2 regions of the Enterobacter pseudoroggenkampii genome follow, and region 1 is predicted to be linked to the other one. Evidence: predicted binding sites of a transcription regulator. Region 1 holds the regulator's gene; the other holds the start of a gene.
What was found. Region 1 encodes CRP, which controls carbon source genes, mostly activating them, when cyclic AMP is high. Its sites were predicted from a motif close to ATGTGANNNNNNTCACAT; they were not measured.
Positions count from the first base shown of each region.

Region 2: ldtB (L,D-transpeptidase) is a predicted target of CRP. The motif match lies at 5,760-5,777, and genes of this name have one in related genera.

Region 1 covers NZ_JAPMLV010000007.1:134,566-144,064, reverse strand. Annotated here, with positions in the region: gene mdcA (malonate decarboxylase subunit alpha) at 1-1,407, opposite strand, end outside; gene OTG14_RS21165 (hydrolase) at 1,636-2,658, shown strand; gene OTG14_RS21160 (YheU family protein) at 2,655-2,873, shown strand; gene OTG14_RS21155 (phosphoribulokinase) at 2,904-3,773, shown strand; gene OTG14_RS21150 (OsmC family protein) at 3,840-4,244, opposite strand; gene crp (cAMP-activated global transcriptional regulator CRP) at 4,556-5,188, shown strand; gene OTG14_RS21140 (YccS/YhfK family putative transporter) at 5,246-7,333, shown strand; gene argD (bifunctional acetylornithine/succinyldiaminopimelate transaminase) at 7,330-8,550, opposite strand; gene pabA (aminodeoxychorismate synthase component 2) at 8,637-9,200, opposite strand; partial or broken gene OTG14_RS21125 (putative adenosine monophosphate-protein transferase Fic) at 9,231-9,499, opposite strand, start outside.
Region 2 covers NZ_JAPMLV010000001.1:538,162-547,660, reverse strand. Annotated here, with positions in the region: gene OTG14_RS02655 (MFS transporter) at 285-1,586, shown strand; gene OTG14_RS02650 (glycoside hydrolase family 31 protein) at 1,604-3,967, shown strand; gene OTG14_RS02645 (ABC-F family ATPase) at 4,059-5,654, opposite strand; gene ldtB (L,D-transpeptidase) at 5,877-6,797, shown strand; gene OTG14_RS02635 (glycosyltransferase) at 7,040-7,849, shown strand; gene OTG14_RS02630 (GntR family transcriptional regulator) at 7,858-8,574, opposite strand; gene OTG14_RS02625 (PTS sugar transporter subunit IIC) at 8,590-9,499, opposite strand, start outside.

The DNA.
Region 1 (9,499 bases):
GTAGAGGTAGGCAATCCCCTCTTCCGTCAGCACGTGCGTCACGTCATCTCCGTAAATCATCACCGGTGCCAGCGGCATGCCGGAGGCTTTCGCCACGTCTACGGCATCGAGTTTTTCCACGAAGGTTGGCTTCACGCCTGCCTGGAAGGTTTCGACCATCTGCACGACCAGCTTTTTACCGCGCTGCATCGGGTCCGGCTCGGTGATCATGTTCAGCCAGGCCGGCGTGGCGTGGCGGCGACCGTGCGGGTCATGGCCCATGTTTGGCGCACCGCCGAAGCCGGAAAGACGACCGCGGGTCACGGTTGAGGAGTTGGCGTAGCCGTCAACCTGCAGCGTAGAGCCGATAAACATATCCACCGCGTACTGACCTGCCAGCTGGCAGAAGGCACGGTTGGAACGCATAGAGCCGTCGGCACCGGTAAAGAAGACGTCCGGACGAGCACGGATGTACTCTTCCATCCCCAGCTCGCCGCCGAAGCAGTGCACGCTCTCCACCCAACCGCTTTCGATGGCGGGGATCAGCGTCGGATGGGGGTTCAGCGTCCAGTGTTTACAGATTTTGCCCTTCAGGCCGAGCTGTTCGCCGTAGGTGGGCAGCAGCAGCTCGATCGCTGCGGTGTTAAAGCCGATACCGTGGTTCAGGGACTGCACCTGGTGCTCCGCGTAGATGCCTTTGATGGCCATCATCGCCATCAGGATATGTTCCTGTTTAATGAGGCGTGGGTCGCGGGTGAACAGCGGTTCGATAAAGAACGGCTTGTCTGCAACCACCACGAAGTCAATCCACGAGCCCGGAATATCCACGCGCGGCAGGTCACACTCGTCATCCACCAGCTCGTTCACCTGCGCGATGACGATGCCGTCATGGAACGCGGCGGCTTCCACCAGCGCCGGGGTATCTTCGGTGCTCGCCCCGGTGTAGAGGTTGCCTTTGCGGTCGGCTTTAAAGCCGGCAATCAGCGCCACGTTGGGCGACAGGTCGACGTAGAGACGTGAGTAAAGTTCGATGTAGGTGTGAATTGCGCCGATTTCGAGCTGACCATCTTCCAGCAGCTGGGAGATTCGCAGGCTCTGCGTCCCGGAGAAGGAGAAATCCAGCTTGCGGGCGATGCCTTTCTCGAAGATATCCAGATGCTCGCTGCGGCCGACGCTCGGCATGATCATATGCAGGTCGTGGACAATTTGCGGGTTCACTTCGGCCAGCGAGCGGGAAAGGAAATCCGCCTGCTTCTGGTTGTTACCTTCCAGAACGACCTTGTCGCCAGGCGCGATTAATTTTTCCAGCATGGCGACAAGATCGCCGGTTGGCAGTACCTTGCCCTGCACCGGTACGGACGCCAGGCGACGCGCTTTTTCGCTGCGTCGCGTGTTCCATTGCCGGGTGGGTGTTTGCCCAGATAACATTATTAACCTCCTGATTCAGCTAATCATTTTGATTTGCTTAACGTTGAGTAAAGTGTGCGCTCTGGTGAGAAAGGCATCAATTAAGCGTAGAGTGGAATCATTAGCCTGAGAGTAATAATCAAGGTTAAGATTTGTGATCGGGATCAGTTCATGTTTCGGAAAACCAGGCTAAACGGGGTACAATTCGGAAAGTACCGTAAATTTCTGACAAGAATCAGCATCGCCCTTATGACCCAAATCATTCCATCAGACTTCGACATTGCGGCCGAAGACAGCACTGAGTTCGTGCCTATGCGCGGCGTGGCCAATCGCCATTTGCAGACCATGCTGCCGCGACTGATCCGCCGCAAGGTTCAGTTCACCCCACACTGGCAGCGGCTTGACCTGCCAGACGGTGATTTTCTGGATCTCGCCTGGAGCGAAGCGCCGGAGCAGGCCCGCCATAAGCCGCGTCTGGTGGTCTTTCACGGTCTGGAAGGCAGCCTGCACAGCCCATATGCACACGGGTTAATCGAGGCGGCAAAAGCGCGCGGCTGGCTCGGCGTGGTGATGCATTTTCGCGGCTGCAGCGGCGAACCGAATCGTCAGAAACGCATTTATCACTCGGGTGAAACCGAAGACGGAACGTGGTTTTTACACTGGCTGCGGGACAACTTTGGCACCGTGCCGACCGCCGCGGTGGGCTACTCGCTGGGCGGCAATATGCTGGCCTGCCTGCTAGCCAAAGAGGGTGAAACCGTCCCGCTGGATGCCGCCGTCATTGTCTCCGCACCGTTTATGCTGGAGCAGTGCAGCTACCACATGGATAAAGGCTTTTCCCGCGTCTATCAGCGCTACCTGCTCAACCTGCTGAAGGCCAACGCGGCGCGTAAGCTGAAAGCCTACCCGGATACCCTGCCGGTCAGCCTGCGTCAGCTGAAAAAGGTGCGCCGTATTCGCGAGTTCGACGACCTGATCACCGCGAAAATCCACGGCTTCGCCGATGCGATTGACTATTATCGTCAGTGCAGCGCCATGCCGCTGCTCAGCAAGATCACGCAGCCGACGCTGATCATTCATGCCAAAGATGACCCGTTTATGGATCATCACTCGATCCCCGCTCAGGAATTCCTGCCCGACAACGTTCACTATCAGTTGACCGAGCACGGCGGCCACGTCGGGTTTATCGGCGGTACGCTGCGCCGCCCGAAAATGTGGCTTGAGACGCGTATTCCTGACTGGCTAACCCCTTATCTGGACGGTGCAAAATGATTATTCCCTGGCAGGATCTGGCTCCCGAAACACTCGATAATCTGATTGAAAGCTTTGTATTACGCGAAGGCACCGATTATGGTGAACAGGAACGCTCGCTTGAGCAAAAGGTCAACGATGTTAAGCGCCAGCTGAAAAGCGGCGACGTGGTGCTGGTGTGGTCAGAACTGCATGAGACGGTCAATATCATGCCCCGCAACGCGTTTCACGGCTGATCTTCCACCCTTTTCAGTCAGGGAGTTGCTATGTCTGCCAGACATCCGGTTATTGCCGTTACGGGGTCGAGTGGTGCGGGAACCACCACCACCAGCCTCGCCTTTCGCAAGATTTTCGCCCAGCTGAATCTTCGTGCGGCGGAGGTCGAAGGCGACAGCTTTCACCGCTACACGCGTCCGGAGATGGATATGGCCATCCGTAAAGCGCGCGATCTGGGTAAACACATCAGCTATTTCGGCCCGGAAGCCAATGACTTCGGCCTGCTGGAACAAACCTTTATAGAGTACGGTCAGAGCGGCAAAGGGCAGTCCCGCAAGTATCTGCATACCTATGATGAAGCCGTTCCCTGGAATCAGGTGCCGGGGACGTTCACCCCGTGGCAACCGCTGCCGGAACCCACCGACGTACTGTTTTACGAAGGATTGCACGGTGGCGTGGTCACCCCTCAACACGACGTGGCGCGCCACGTGGACCTGCTGGTCGGCGTGGTCCCTATCGTTAACCTGGAGTGGATCCAGAAGCTGACGCGCGACATGAGCGAGCGCGGCCATTCACGAGAGGCGGTGATGGACTCGGTGGTGCGCTCCATGGAAGATTACATCAACTTCCTGACGCCGCAGTTCTCCCGCACCCATATCAACTTCCAGCGCGTGCCGACGGTGGATACCTCCAACCCGTTTGCGGCCAAAAGCATCCCGTCTCTGGATGAGAGCTTTGTGGTGATCCATTTCCGCAATCTCGAAGGCATTGATTACCCCTGGCTACTGGCCATGCTGCAGGGCTCGTTTATTTCGCACATGAATACGTTAGTCGTGCCGGGCGGAAAAATGGGGCTGGCGATGGAGCTCATCATGACGCCGCTGGTGGAGCGACTGATGGAAGGGAAGCAGATTGCGTGAACATGTTCCCTCTCCCTGTGGGAGAGGGTTAGGGTGAGGGCATCAACACGCACGATGCCCCAATAATTAAGCCTCGATCACTTCATACGAATGCGTGATTTTTACCGCTTTCTCCAGCATTAACGCCACAGAGCAGTACTTCTCCGCAGACAGATCCACCGCACGCGAGACCGCTGCGTCCTTCAACTCTTTACCGGTGACCACAAAGTGCAGATTAATATGGGTGAACAGGCGTGGCGCCTCTTCGCGACGTTCTGACGTGAGTTTAACCTCACAATCCGTCACGTCATGACGACCTTTTTGCAGAATCGACACCACGTCAATGGCGCTGCATCCCCCTGCCGCCATCAGCACCATTTCCATTGGGCTTGGCGCTTTATCGCCGGAGTTACCGTCCATCAAAATCTGGTGTCCTGACGCGGACTCGCCCAGGAACGTTAAACCTTCAACCCATTTCACGCGCGCTTGCATATTCTTAAACTCCAACGTTGCATTTTTGGTGACAGATTACGCGTGCGTTACATTTCTCGCAATGGAAGGCGACCTGCATCATGCTGAAGCGAGACACCAGGAGACACGCGGCGAAAGCTATGCTAAAACACTCTGGATGCTACAGTAATACATTGACGTTACACATGTATGCAGAGGACATCAAACTTTACTGGCTGCGAAACGTTACGGTAGCCGACTTCCCAGGGTATGGGTAAGAATTCGATTGCAACCCCAGAGTCCGGATGCATCTGATGACTCTGGTGACAGCTTATAACAGAGGATAACAGCGCATGGTGCTTGGCAAACCGCAAACAGACCCGACTCTCGAATGGTTCTTGTCTCATTGCCACATTCATAAGTACCCATCAAAGAGCACGCTGATTCACCAGGGTGAAAAAGCGGAAACGTTGTATTACATCGTTAAAGGCTCGGTGGCAGTGCTGATCAAAGATGAAGAAGGGAAAGAGATGATCCTTTCTTATCTGAACCAGGGCGATTTCATCGGTGAACTGGGCCTGTTTGAAGAGGGCCAGGAACGTAGCGCCTGGGTTCGTGCAAAGACAGCATGTGAAGTGGCTGAAATTTCTTACAAGAAGTTCCGTCAGCTGATTCAGGTTAACCCTGACATCCTGATGCGTCTTTCTTCCCAGATGGCGCGCCGTCTGCAGGTCACCTCAGAGAAAGTGGGCAACCTCGCCTTCCTGGACGTGACTGGCCGTATCGCACAGACCCTGCTGAACCTGGCGAAACAGCCAGACGCTATGACCCACCCGGACGGCATGCAAATTAAAATTACCCGTCAGGAAATTGGTCAGATCGTCGGTTGCTCTCGTGAAACGGTGGGTCGTATCCTGAAAATGCTGGAAGATCAAAACCTGATCTCTGCCCACGGTAAAACCATCGTGGTTTACGGAACGCGTTAATTCCGCTTAAACGGCGTGCCATCGCAAGGTGTCACGCCGTTTTTGTCTCTACTCCCCATGTGGCGCAGGCTGATCTATCACCCGGAAGTTAACTACGCACTGCGACAAACGCTGGTGTTGTGTCTTCCCGTGGCTATAGGCCTGATCCTCGGACATCTTCAGCAAGGTCTGCTGTTTTCCCTCGTGCCTGCCTGCTGCAACATCGCCGGTCTGGACACGCCGCATAAGCGCTTTTTCAAACGCCTGATTATCGGCGGCTGCCTGTTTGCGGGCTGTAGCCTCGCCGTACAGCTTTTACTGGCTCGGGATATCCCGCTGCCGCTGATCCTGACTGTGCTGGCGATGACCCTCGGCGTCACGGCGGAAATCAGTTCGCTGCACGCCCGCTTGCTTCCCGCGTCGCTGATTGCGGCCATTTTCACGCTGAGCCTCGCCGGGAATATGCCGGTGTGGGAGCCGCTGCTGATCTACGCCCTGGGGACATTATGGTACGGCCTGTTTAACTGGTTCTGGTTCTGGCTGTGGCGGGAGCAGCCGCTGCGTGAATCCCTGAGCCTGCTCTATGTGCAGCTTGCGGATTACTGCGAAGCCAAATACACCCTGCTGACCCAGCATACCGATCCGGAAAAATCCTTACCGCCCCTGCTGACGCGCCAGCAGAAGGTGGTGGATCTGATAAGCCAGTGCTATCAGCAGCTGCATATGCTCGCCGCCAACAAGAACCACGAGTACAAACGGCTGCTGCGCACCTTCCAGGTCGGGCTGGATCTGCAGGAGCATATCTCCGTGAGCCTGCACCACCCGCAGGAGGTACAAAAGCTGGTCGAGCGCAGTCACGCCGAAGCGGTGATCCGCTGGAACGCGCAGACGGTGTCCGCACGCCTGCGCGTGCTGGCCGATGATATTCTCTATCACCGCTACCCGACGCGCTTTAACATGGATAAGCAGCTGGGCGCGCTGGAGAAAATCGCTCGTCAGCATCCGGATAACCCGGTCGGCCAGTTTGCCGCCTGGCACTTCAGCCGTATCGCCCGCGTGTTGCGCACGCAGCGCCCGCTCTATCCGCGCGACCTGATGGCGGATAAGCAGAAACGGCTGCCGCTATTGCCCGCGCTCAAAAGCTATCTTTCTCTTAAATCGTCCGCCCTGCGCAACGCCGCACGTATTAGCGTGATGCTCAGTACCGCCAGCCTGATGGGCATGGCGCTGCATCTGCCGAAACCCTACTGGATCTTAATGACCGTGCTGTTTGTCACCCAGAACGGCTATGGCGCCACGCGGGTGCGTATTCTGCATCGGGCTGGCGGAACGATGGCCGGGCTGATCATCGCGGGCGTGACGCTGCACTTCCACGTGCCGGAAGGCTATACTCTGGCAGGAATGCTGGCGGTTACGCTGGTGAGCTACCTGATTATCCGCAAAAACTACGGCTGGGCGATGGTGGGCTTTACGGTGACGGCGGTATATACCCTGCAGCTGCTCACGCTCAATGGCGAACAGTTTATTGTCGCCAGGCTGATTGATACCCTGATCGGCTGTCTGATTGCCTTTGGCGGCATGGTCTGGCTGTGGCCGCAGTGGCAAAGTGGACTGCTGCGCCAGAACGCCCACGACGCGCTGGAAGCCGACCAGCAGGCCATTCGCCTGATCCTGAGCGACGACCCGCAGCCGTCGCCGCTGGCGTATCAGCGCATGAAGGTCAACCAGGCGCACAACGCCCTGTTTAACTCGCTCAACCAGGCAATGCAGGAGCCGGGCTTTAACTCGCACTATCTGGCAGATATGAAGCTGTGGGTGACGCACAGCCAGTTTATCGTCGAGCACATTAACGCCATGACCACGCTGGCGCGCGAGCACACGATGCTGACACCGGATCTGGCGCAGCGCTATTTGCAGTCGTGTGAAATTGCGTTGCAGCGGTGTCAGCAGCGTCTGGAGTATGACTCGCCGGGTGAGTCGGGAGATTCGAACATTCTGGAAGCGCCGGAAACGTTAACCCACGGGCCAATGAGCACCCTGGAGCAGCATTTGCAGCGCGTACTGGGGCATCTGAACACCATGCACACCATTTCGTCGGTGGCATGGCGTCAGCGTCCGCATCACGGGATTTGGCTAACCCGCAGGTTGAAGCGGACGGCGTATTAACCTTTTACGATCTTCGCGACCGCGGCGGCAAACCGGGTTAACCCGTCTTCAATGTCTTTGTCTTCCACCACCAGCGACGGTGCAAAGCGCATCACGTCCGGCCCGGCGTTGAGCACCATCACCCCTTCGCGAGCGGCGGCGTGCAGGAAGTCGCGCGCGCGGCCCTTATACTGCGGCTTCAGCTCGGCACCAATCAATAACCCCATCCCGCGGATCTCGCTGAACACATCGTACTGCTCGTCAATCTTTTGCAGGTGTTTTACGAACAGCTCGCGCTTCGCGCTGACGCCGTTCAACACCTCTGGCGTGTTGATGATGTCGAACGCGGCACCCGCCACGGCGCTCGCCAGCGGGTTACCACCGTAGGTGGAGCCGTGAGAACCGACGTGGAACGCGGAGGCGATCTCCTGCGTCGTCAGTACCGCACTCACCGGGAAACCGCCGCCGAGCGCTTTAGCACTGGTCAGAATATCCGGCGTCACGCCGTAGTGCATATACGCGAACAGATCGCCGGTACGTCCCATTCCGCACTGCACTTCATCAAAGACCAGCAGCGCCTGATGTTCGTCGCACAGCGCGCGCAGCCCTTTCAGGAATTCCGGGGTTGCCGCCGTCACGCCGCCTTCACCCTGGATCGGCTCAACGACTACCGCGCAGGTATGGTCGTCCATCACCGCTTTCACCGCGTGCAGATCGTTAAACGGCACGTGGACGATATCAGCCGGTTTCGGGCCAAACCCGTCGGAATACTTCGGCTGGCCGCCAACGGAGACGGTAAAGAAGGAGCGTCCGTGGAAGGCATTGTGGAAGGCGATGATTTTGGTTTTGTACGGGCTGTGGCGCGTTGTGGCGTAGTAGCGCGCCAGCTTAAAGGCGGTTTCGTTGGCTTCGGTGCCGGAGTTCATAAACAGCACGCGCTCGGCGAAGGTGGCATCGATGATCTTACGTCCCAGGCGCAGCGCCGGTTCGTTGGTGAACACGTTGCTGGTGTGCCACAGGGTTTCCCCCTGTGTTTTCAGCGCCTCCACCAGCGCGGGATGGCAATGACCCAGCGCCGTGACCGCAATACCGCCCGCGAAATCCACATACTCTTTACCCTGCTGATCCCAGACGCGGCTGCCTTTCCCCTTCACCGGGATAAACTCAGCCGGTGCATAAATCGGCAGGATCACTTCATCGAATGTCGCGCGGGTAATTGCTGGTTGTTCAGTTGCCATGTCATGACCATCCATTTTATGTCACAGTGATTGTGAAAATATAATCACAAAATATGCATAAAAAATCACAGCAAGGCAACAGTTATTCAGCGATGGAGGAAATTTGCCAGCAGCGCATGGCCCTGCTCGCTGAGGATGCTTTCCGGGTGGAACTGCACGCCTTCGAGGTCCCATTCGCGGTGACGAATCCCCATGATCTCCTGCGTATCGCTCCAGGCCGTCACCTCAAAGCAGTCGGGCAGCGTCGGCGGGTCAATGACCAGGGAATGGTAGCGCGTCACGGTTAACGGATTATTGAGCCCCGTGAACACTCCGGTGCCCGTGTGGGTGACCGGCGAGGTTTTACCGTGCATCACTTTGGCGGCGCGCACGATGGTGGCACCAAACGCCTGGGCAATCGCCTGATGGCCCAGACAGACGCCCAGGATCGGCAGCCTGCCGGCATAGTGCTGGATCACATCCAGAGAAATACCCGACTCCGAGGGCGTACACGGCCCCGGAGAAATCACGATTTTCTGTGGAGCCAGCGTCTCGATATCGGCGAGATCGATCTCGTCGTTGCGACGAACAACCACCTCGGCACCCAGTTCGCAAAAATACTGGTAAAGGTTCCAGGTGAAAGAATCGTAGTTATCAATCAGCAGAATCATGGCGGCTCCCGAAAAAAATGCCGCCCTATTCTACTCAGATTCCCGCGCTTCGCTCACTACTTTGGCAAAGATAGCGTTCAGCGCGGATAAATCACCCGTTGCGCCGCTGCGGTTAGCCGCCACCCACTGCTCGGGATCGATATCGCGCCAGTCCAGCGCGTAGCCTGCATGGAGCGCCAATTGCTCGAAGAACACGCGTTGGGCAATACCGTTGCCGCGCATGAAGGGATGCAGCATGTTGATTTCGCAGTAATAGTGGCTAACCCGGTCAACAAACGCCGCTATCTCAAGACCCACAA
Region 2 (9,499 bases), on a different contig from region 1:
TGATCTGGCTCCTTTTGCGAAATGAAAAAATTTTCATAGCGTATCCGTCAGGCAATAACTGACATAAATGCCATCATGCCAGAGTGGTTGAGTCAGTTATGAGAAATTTTGCACAAAATCCACTATTGCCCACTCATTTTCTCCCTTAAGGTGAACTTGTCACACAACTTCCATACTAGTTGTATACCAACTTAAGCAGTTTAAACGGATAGAAATCAAAGGCATAAAAATCTGTGTGACACCTGAACCTCCGTCCCCTTACCGTCCGTCTTGTGGAGAGTAAAATGAGTCAGGACATCAATAACACCGTTGCGACAAGCAAAACCCGTCGCGTCATCAAGAACCTGCGCTGGTACGTGCTGGTGCTGTTCTTACTTGGCGTCACCGTTAACTACATCACCCGAAATTCGTTAGGCATTCTTGCCCCCGAGCTGAAAGAGAGCCTCGGGATCACCACCGAGCAGTACTCCTGGATCGTTGGCGCGTTCCAGATCGCCTACACCATTTTCCAGCCCCTCTGCGGCTGGCTGATTGACGTGATCGGCCTGAAGATTGGCTTTATGGTCTGCGCCGGCATCTGGGCGCTGATGTGTATTTTCCACGCGGGCGCCGGAAGCTGGCTGCACCTGGCTATTTTGCGCTTCTTTATGGGTGCCTCTGAGGCCGCCGCTACCCCGGCTAACGCCAAAACCATCGGTGAATGGTTCCCGAAATCAGAACGACCCGTTGCCGCCGGCTGGGCGGGCGTGGGCTTCTCCATCGGCGCGATGCTGGCTCCGCCAATCATCTACTTTGCTCACGCCTCGTTTGGCTGGCAGGGGGCGTTTATGTTTACCGGCGTGCTGGCGCTGCTGTGGGTGATCCTGTGGTGGGCGTTCTACCATAACCCGGAGCAGCACCCGAACCTGAGCAAGGACGAGCTGGCGTTTATCAAGCAGGATAACGAACCACCTGCCGTCAAACTGCCCTTCCTGACCGCGCTGAAAACCGTCTCGAAAAACAAACGCTTCTACGGTATCGCCATCCCGGCCTTTATGGCGGAACCCGCCTGGGCGGTGCTGAGCTTCTGGGTGCCGCTGTACCTTGCCAAAGAGCACGGCATGGACCTGAAGCAGATTGCGATGTTTGCCTGGCTGCCGTTCCTCGCCGCCGACCTCGGCAGCGTGGCGAGCGGCTACCTGACGCGTCTGTACACCCGTCTGTTCGGCTGCTCCCGCGTTAACTCGGTCGTCGCCAGCTCCGTGACCGGCGCGTTCCTGATGATCTCGCTGGCCATCGTGGCCATTACCCGCGACCCGTATATCACCATCGTGCTGATCTCCATCGGCGGCTTCGGGCACCAGATCATCTCCTGCATGCTGAGCGCCCTGGTCGTGGAGTCCTTCGACAAAGGCCAGATGGCGACCGTCAACGGCATGCGCGGCTCGGCGGCGTGGATCGCCAGTTTCCTGTTCTCGCTGTTAATCGGTGTGACCGCCGACAAAATCGGCTTTAACCCGCTCTTTATCGCCATGGGCTTCTTTGACCTGATTGGCGCTGTCTTCCTGGTAGCATTTATTGCTGAACGTCGCGCCAAGCGCGCCTGATAGTGGATGTATTGCATATGAAAACCCTGAAAAACTGGACCGTTGATATTCAGTCAGCAAACCATCTGGAACTGCTGGTCGATAACCAGCACCGCCTGTGCCTGTATGTGCTGGAAGAGAACCTTTTCCGCGTGCTGATTAAGCGCAAAGGCGAGCTGGCGCTGGACCGCACCTGGAGTATCGCTCCGGAAAAAGACGTGCCCTGGGAAGGCCGCAGTCGTGACGACATAAGCGGTTTCTCCTGCCCGGCCTGGAACCTGACTCAGCAGGGTGAGACGCTAACCGTGGCAACCGAACAGCTGCGCGTGACCGTCCACCAGCCGCTGTGGCTGGAGTGGCACTACCGCAATGAGGCGGGCGAATGGCTGCCGCTGGTCAATGACCGCCCCACCAGCGCCTACCTGCTGAACGCCCACGGCGACGGCGTAGCGCACTATCTCAGCCGTCGTAAGGACGAGCGTTTCTACGGCCTGGGCGAGAAAGCGGGCGATCTGCAGCGCAACGGTAAACGCTATGAGATGCGCAACCTCGACGCGATGGGGTACAACGCGGCCAGCACCGACCCGCTCTACAAGCACATCCCGTTCACCATCGCCCGCCGCGACGACGTCAGCTACGGCCTGTTCTACGACAACCTGAGCAGCTGTTGGCTGGATCTGGGTAACGAAATCGACAACTACCACACCGCCTATCGCCGCTGGCAGGCGGAAGCGGGCGATATCGACTACTACATCTTTACCGGCAGACGCGTGCTGGACGTTACCAAAGCCTTCGTGCGTCTGACCGGGAAAACGCTGTTCGGACCGAAATGGAGCCTGGGCTACAGCGGCTCGACCATGCACTACACCGACGCGCCGGATGCGCAAAACCAGCTGATGAACTTCATCCGCCTGTGCGAAGAGCACGCCATTCCGTGCGACTCGTTCCAGCTCTCCTCCGGCTATACCTCCATCAACGGCAAGCGCTACGTCTTCAACTGGAACTACGACAAGGTGCCGCAGCCGAAGGTAATGAGCCAGGCGTTCCACGACGCGGGATTGAAGCTGGCCGCCAACATCAAGCCGTGCCTGCTGCAGGATCATCCTCGCTATAACGAAGTGGCGGAGAGCGGCCTGTTCATTCGCGATTCAGAAACCGATGCACCCGAACGTTCCAGCTTCTGGGATGACGAAGGCTCGCACCTCGACTTTACCAACCCGCAGACGGTGCAGTGGTGGCAGAACGGCGTCACAACGCAGCTGCTGGAGATGGGCATCGACTCCACCTGGAACGACAACAACGAATATGAAGTGTGGGACGGGGAAGCCCGCTGCTTTGGCTTCGGTAAGGAGATCGCCATCAAGCACATTCGCCCGGTGATGCCGCTGCTGATGATGCGCGCCTCGCTGGAAGCGCAGCAGCGCTTTGCGCCGGAAAAACGCCCGTATCTGATCTCCCGCTCCGGCTGCGCCGGGATGCAGCGCTACGTTCAGACCTGGAGCGGCGACAACCGCACCAGCTGGGACACGCTGCGCTATAACATCCGCATGGGGCTGGGCATGAGCCTGTCGGGGCTGTTCAACGTCGGCCATGACGTGGGCGGTTTCTCCGGCGACAAGCCGGACGCCGAGCTGTTCGTGCGCTGGGTGCAGAACGGCGTGATGCATCCGCGCTTTACCATTCACTCGTGGAACGATGACCACACGGTGAACGAGCCGTGGATGTACCCGGGCGTCACCCCAGCCATTCGCGGCGCGGTTGAGCTGCGCTACCGCCTGCTGCCGTATCTCTACACCCTGCTATGGCAGGCGCACGCCGACGACGAGCCGATGCTGCGTCCGACCTTCCTCGACCACGAGCACGATGCGCAGACCTTCGAAGAATGCGATGACTTCCTGCTGGGCCGCGACCTGCTGGTCGCCAGCGTGGTCGAAGCCGGGCAGCGCGAGCGCCGCGTCTGGCTGCCGGATAACGACACCGGCTGGTATGATTTTTACACCCACGCGTGGTATGCGGGCGGCCAGTCGATCGTTCTCGACGCGCCGCTGGAAAAACTGCCGCTGCTGGTGCGCGCCGGAGCCGGTCTGCCGCTCAGCGAGCGCATCACGCATGTGAGTGCCGAAAAAGATACGGCCCGCGAACTGAAGCTGTTCCCTGTGAAGGGCGTCGGCACAACCTCGGGCATGCTGTTTGAAGACGACGGCGAAAGCTGGGGATACCAGAACGGCAATGCGCTGTGGGTGGAATGGGAAATGGTGTGCGACGGCGCAAGTATCAACCTGAAGGTGAATGCGCGCGGCGACTATCGTCCGGCGTGGAAGGCGCTGAAGGTATCATTACCGGCGGGGGAAAAACGTACGCTGCGGGTGAACGGGGTTGAAGGGAGTGAGTGGGTGCTGTAGTGCGGCCTGATGCCCTCACCCTAACCCTCTCCCACAGGGAGAGGGTATAGAACGTAGGCCGGGTAAGGCGAAGCCGCCACCCGGCATTTTTTTAGTTCTCGATACCTTTGCTGCGCAGGTAATCTTCGTAGTTACCGGTGAAGTCCACCACGCGCTCTGGCGTAATTTCGATCACGCGGGTCGCCAGCGAGCTGACAAACTCACGGTCGTGAGAGACGAAGATCAGCGTGCCCTGATACATCTCCAGCGCCATGTTCAGGGATTCGATAGATTCCATGTCCAGGTGGTTAGTCGGTTCGTCCATCACCAGGATGTTTGGTTTTTCCATCATCAGCTTGCCGAACAGCATGCGGCCCTTCTCGCCACCGGAGAGCACTTTAGCCGGCTTTTTGATGTCGTCCTGGCTGAACAGCAAACGACCCAGAATGCTGCGCACCGCCTGCTCGTCGTCGCCTTCCTGCTTCCACTGGCTCATCCAGTCAAAGACGGTCAGGTCATTTTCGAACTCGTACTCATGGTCCTGCGCGTAGTAACCAATCTGCGCGTTTTCGGACCATTTCACGGTGCCGTTGTCCGGTTGCAGTTCGCCGACCAGGGTTTTCAGCATGGTGGATTTACCCACGCCGTTAGCGCCCAGAATGGCAATCTTCTCGCCCACTTCCAGCAGCAGGTTGAAGTTTTTAAACAGCGGGCCTTCATCGAAGCCTTTGGTAAGGGCTTCCACTTCCAGCGCGTTACGGAACAGCTTCTTGTCCTGTTCGAAGCGGATGAACGGGTTCTGACGGCTGGAGGCTTTAACCTCTTCCAGCTTGATTTTATCAATCTGACGCGCGCGCGAGGTTGCCTGACGCGATTTAGAGGCGTTGGCGCTGAAGCGGCTGACGAAGGACTGCAGGTCAGCAATCTGCGCTTTCTTCTTGGCATTGTCCGCCAGCAGACGTTCACGCGCCTGGGTGGCCGCCGTCATGTATTCGTCGTAGTTGCCCGGATACACGCGCAGCTCGCCGTAGTCCAGATCCGCCATGTGCGTACAGACCATGTTCAGGAAGTGACGGTCGTGCGAGATGATGATCATGGTGCTGTCGCGATCGTTCAGCGTCTGCTCCAGCCAGCGGATGGTGTCGATGTCCAGGTTGTTCGTCGGTTCGTCGAGCAGCAGGATGTCCGGGTTAGAGAACAGCGCCTGAGCCAGCAGCACACGCAGCTTCCAGCCTGGCGCGACTTCGCTCATCGGGCCGTAATGCTGTTCAACCGGAATACCCACGCCCAGCAGCAGCTCGCCCGCGCGCGCTTCCGCAGAGTAACCGTCCATCTCGCCGTACTGCGTTTCCAGGTCGGCCACTTTATAGCCGTCTTCTTCGCTCATTTCGGCCAGCGCATAGATGCGATCGCGCTCCTGCTTCACTTCCCACAGCTCCGCGTGCCCCATGATCACGGTGTCGAGCACGGTGAACTCTTCGAAGGCGAACTGATCCTGACGCAGCTTACCGATGCGCTCGTTCGGATCGAGCGACACGTTGCCGAGGGTCGGCTCCAGATCGCCGCCGAGGATCTTCATAAAGGTGGATTTACCGCTACCGTTGGCACCAATCAGGCCGTAACGGTTGCCGCCGCCAAATTTGACGGAAATGTTTTCGAACAGCGGCTTACTGCCAAACTGCATAGTGACGTTGCTGGTAACTAACACGGGGAGATTCCTGCGAAAAGTGTGATAAACACGGCATTATGCCACAATTCCGAATTGAGATCCCGCGTTGCAACCATCCACTAAACTTTAACAAAATCGAAAAAAATGTGATTTCGTACACATCTGAATTCCCTGTGAGCGGGAATGCACATATAATGCGCTCCCATCACAGATTCAGACTTATCAACTCATCGCCTGAATGGCTTAGATACCTCGCACAACATGAACATGAAATTAACAGCGCTTTTTGCGGCGGCGTTAGCCGTAGTAGGTTTTTGTAAGACCGCGTCTGCGGTGACGTATCCCCTGCCGACCGACGGAAGCCGTCTGGTGGGTCAAAACCAGGTGGTGACGGTTCCTGAAGGTAACTCTCAGCCGCTGGAGTATTTCGCTGCGCAGTACCAGCTGGGCCTGTCTAACATGCTGGAAGCGAACCCGGGCGTTGACCCGTACCTGCCGAAAGCAGGTACAGTGCTGAATATTCCTCAGCAGCTGATCCTGCCGGATACCGTTCATGAAGGTATCGTGATTAACAGCGCCGAAATGCGTCTGTACTACTACCCGAAAGGCACCAACACCGTTATCGTGCTGCCAATCGGTATCGGCCAGCTGGGTAAAGACACCCCAATGAACTGGACCACCAAAGTTGAGCGTAAGAAAGCGGGCCCAACCTGGACGCCGACCGCCAAAATGCACGCAGAATACATCGCGGCGGGCGAACCGTTGCCAGCCGTTGTACCGGCAGGCCCGGATAACCCAATGGGCCTGTACGCGCTGTACATTGGTCGTCTGTATGCGATCCACGGCACCAACGCCAACTTCGGTATCGGCCTGCGCGTGAGCCACGGCTGCGTGCGCCTGCGTAACGACGACATCAAATTCCTGTTCGAAAACGTGCCGGTCGGTACGCGCGTGCAGTTCATCAACGAACCGGTGAAAGCGACCTCTGAACCAGACGGCAGCCGCTACATCGAAGTGCACAACCCGCTGTCCACCAGCGAGGACCAGATCAACAACAACGAAGTCGTTCCTGTTACGCTGAACAGCGCGGTGCAGGCGGTGACGTCTCAGCCAGATGTCGAAACGGCGATTGTTGACCAGGCCGTGCAGAACCGCTCCGGTATGCCGGTGCGTTTGAACTGATCACACTGAATCAATAACGTATCTTATAAGACCCCGTATTATCGGGGTCTTATTGCACTGTAATCTCCATCACGCTGACCCTTTCTGAACAGCTATTACTGCCGTAAGTGCCTTTCTTGCCATTTTCTGCTAACCCAGCGGGGTTACATCTAATCCTCTAAGTGTTATGATGCGCCCACTTATAAAATCAGTTTTATCTGCTTTTATAAGGTCTTTTTATCTCCTGGAGCACGCATAGTTTGATGATTAGCATTAACTTAACAACAACAAAATCGCGCCTTTATCTCTGTTCGCAAACAGTGTGGTCACTGGCGAACCAGAGTAAGAAGGTCGATCAAATTGTTGTGTGGGTCTCCAGTACACCTTATCTCAGTGACGAAGGCATCACTGAGGAGCCGGAATGGGCGCAGAAAATTCGCCAGACGGGCACCAACCTGGTTTTTAAATGGGTTAAGAACACCGGCCCTTATCGGAAATTGTTTCCGGCGCTGCAAGCAGCAACCGAAGACGATATTCTGATTTATGCCGATGATGACGCAATCTATAACGAAATTTGGGCAGAAACACTGCTGGATGATTTTTATCGCCACAATCAAAAATATGTGGTTGCCGCGCGGGTGCGTGAAACAGTAAAGAAGAAGAAAGAACTTCTTGATACCTATCGTAATTTCCCGCTTATCACCGTGCCAAAAGTCGTTGAGCAGAACTATATCATCACCGGTCTTGGTGGCGTTGTGCTCAAGAAAAATATGATCCCGGAATATTTCCATTTTAACGAAGATTTTATTACGGTTTGTCCTCGCGCGGATGATATTTGGATCAGCAAACTGATTCAGCTAACCAAAACACCTGTCTATGTTTCTGCACAAAGCATTCGTTTTGTTCATGAAATAATCCATGACTATGGATTATCGCGCGAGAATACCAGCAAAATAAAACGTTCCTGGTTTCAAAAAATCCGTTTTACATTTAAGCCTGGTCAAATCCAGCATCTGTGTCAGAACGATCTTTACATAAAAGACACGGACAGCTATTTCGAGTCGTGCGCCTGAAAGACTGATTACCCGTTATTCACGATCACGATCCCGCCGTGGTCGTAGCGATAGTGGCAGTGGGCATACTCCAGCGGCGTGCCATCCTCCAGATAAATCACCTGCTCCACCTCCAGCACCGGATCGGTTTCCTCGCAGACCAGATGCTCTCTGTCCAGTGCGCTGGGCTTAAGCGCCCGCACCACCCGGTACGACCCCATAATTTTCAGCCCCAGCGTTTCCTGAACGTACTGGAACACTGAAGCTTCAAGATGGTTTTTCGTCAGGCCCGGGACCAGATTCATCGGCATCACCGTGGAATCCAGCGACATCGGTTCACCGTTCAGCAAACGGAGTCGAATAAAGTCATAGATCGGCGCATCGGCGTTAATCATCAGCGACGCCTGCTCTTTTTCATTAGGAAAGCGCAGCTCGAAATGCACCACCTGGCTCGTGACCGTGCCCAGATGTGCCCAGGTTTTGGTCGCGCCAAAGTAGTCGCTGCCGGAGAGATCCCACTGCGAGAGCTGGAGGAAGTTTTTACGGATGAACGTGCCCTGGCCCTGACGGGTATAGACCAGACCTTCGACGATCAGCTGGCGCATCGCCTGCTGAATGGTCATCCGGCTGGAGCTGAACTCCGCCGCCAGCGCAAACTGGTCCGGCAGGGGTTCGTTGGCGGCGTACTGCTGGCTGATAATGCGTTTCTTAATTTCCCGCGCTATGGTGATGTACTTCGCCGCCATCGTCCTTCCTTTCTGTTAGTTTTCTATCCCGCTGTTTTTCAACGCCACTCGCTCGGCAATTTTGAGGAAAGGCAGGTAGAAGAATACACCAAATACGATGATTGCCAACTGCACCACCACCGCCCGCCAGTCCCCCGCCGTGGCCAGCCAGGCGCTCAGGATCGGCGGCGTGGTCCACGGGATCATCACCACGCAGCGCGACATTAACCCCAGCGTGGTACAGAGCCAGGCGAAATAGATGCCGATGGCGGGTAGCAGCACAAACGGGATCATCAGCGGCAGGTTAAACACGATCGGCAGGCCAAAAATCACCGGCTCGTTGATGTTAAACAGGCCCGGCGCCAGCGAGAGACGCGCCACCTGCTTCGCCGACTGTTGTCGGGAGAAGATAAAGATGGCGATCAGTAGCGAGATCGTGCTGCCCGTGCCGCCTACCATGCCGAACGTCGGCACGAAGATATTGTTGATGATGTGCGGAATGGGCTGACCGTTGGCGAAGGCCAGCATATTTTCGTTGGTATTGATCAGCAGGAACGGCTCCAGCACCACGCTGTTGACCACCGACTGATGAATACCGAGCGTGAACAAGAAGTTGCCGAAGCTGTAGATGAAAATCGTCCCGGGCAGGCTGGTGTTGATCAGCCGCAGCGGCTGCTGGATAAAGGTCGTAATGAGATGGATCAGATCCGTATGCAGCACGTTTGCCAGCACTGCCGCCAGCACAGCAAACAGCGAGAGCGTGAGGATGGTCGGGATCAGCGCGGTAAAAGATTTGCTCACCGCCGGAGGCACGTTTTCCCCCAGCGAAATGTGCAGCGCCTTAAGCCGCGAAATAGCGATAAACAGTTCCGTTGAGAGCAGCCCAATCAGCACGCCGGCAAAAATCCCGGTGGAGCCGATATTGGCGAACGTCAGCACCTGGGTG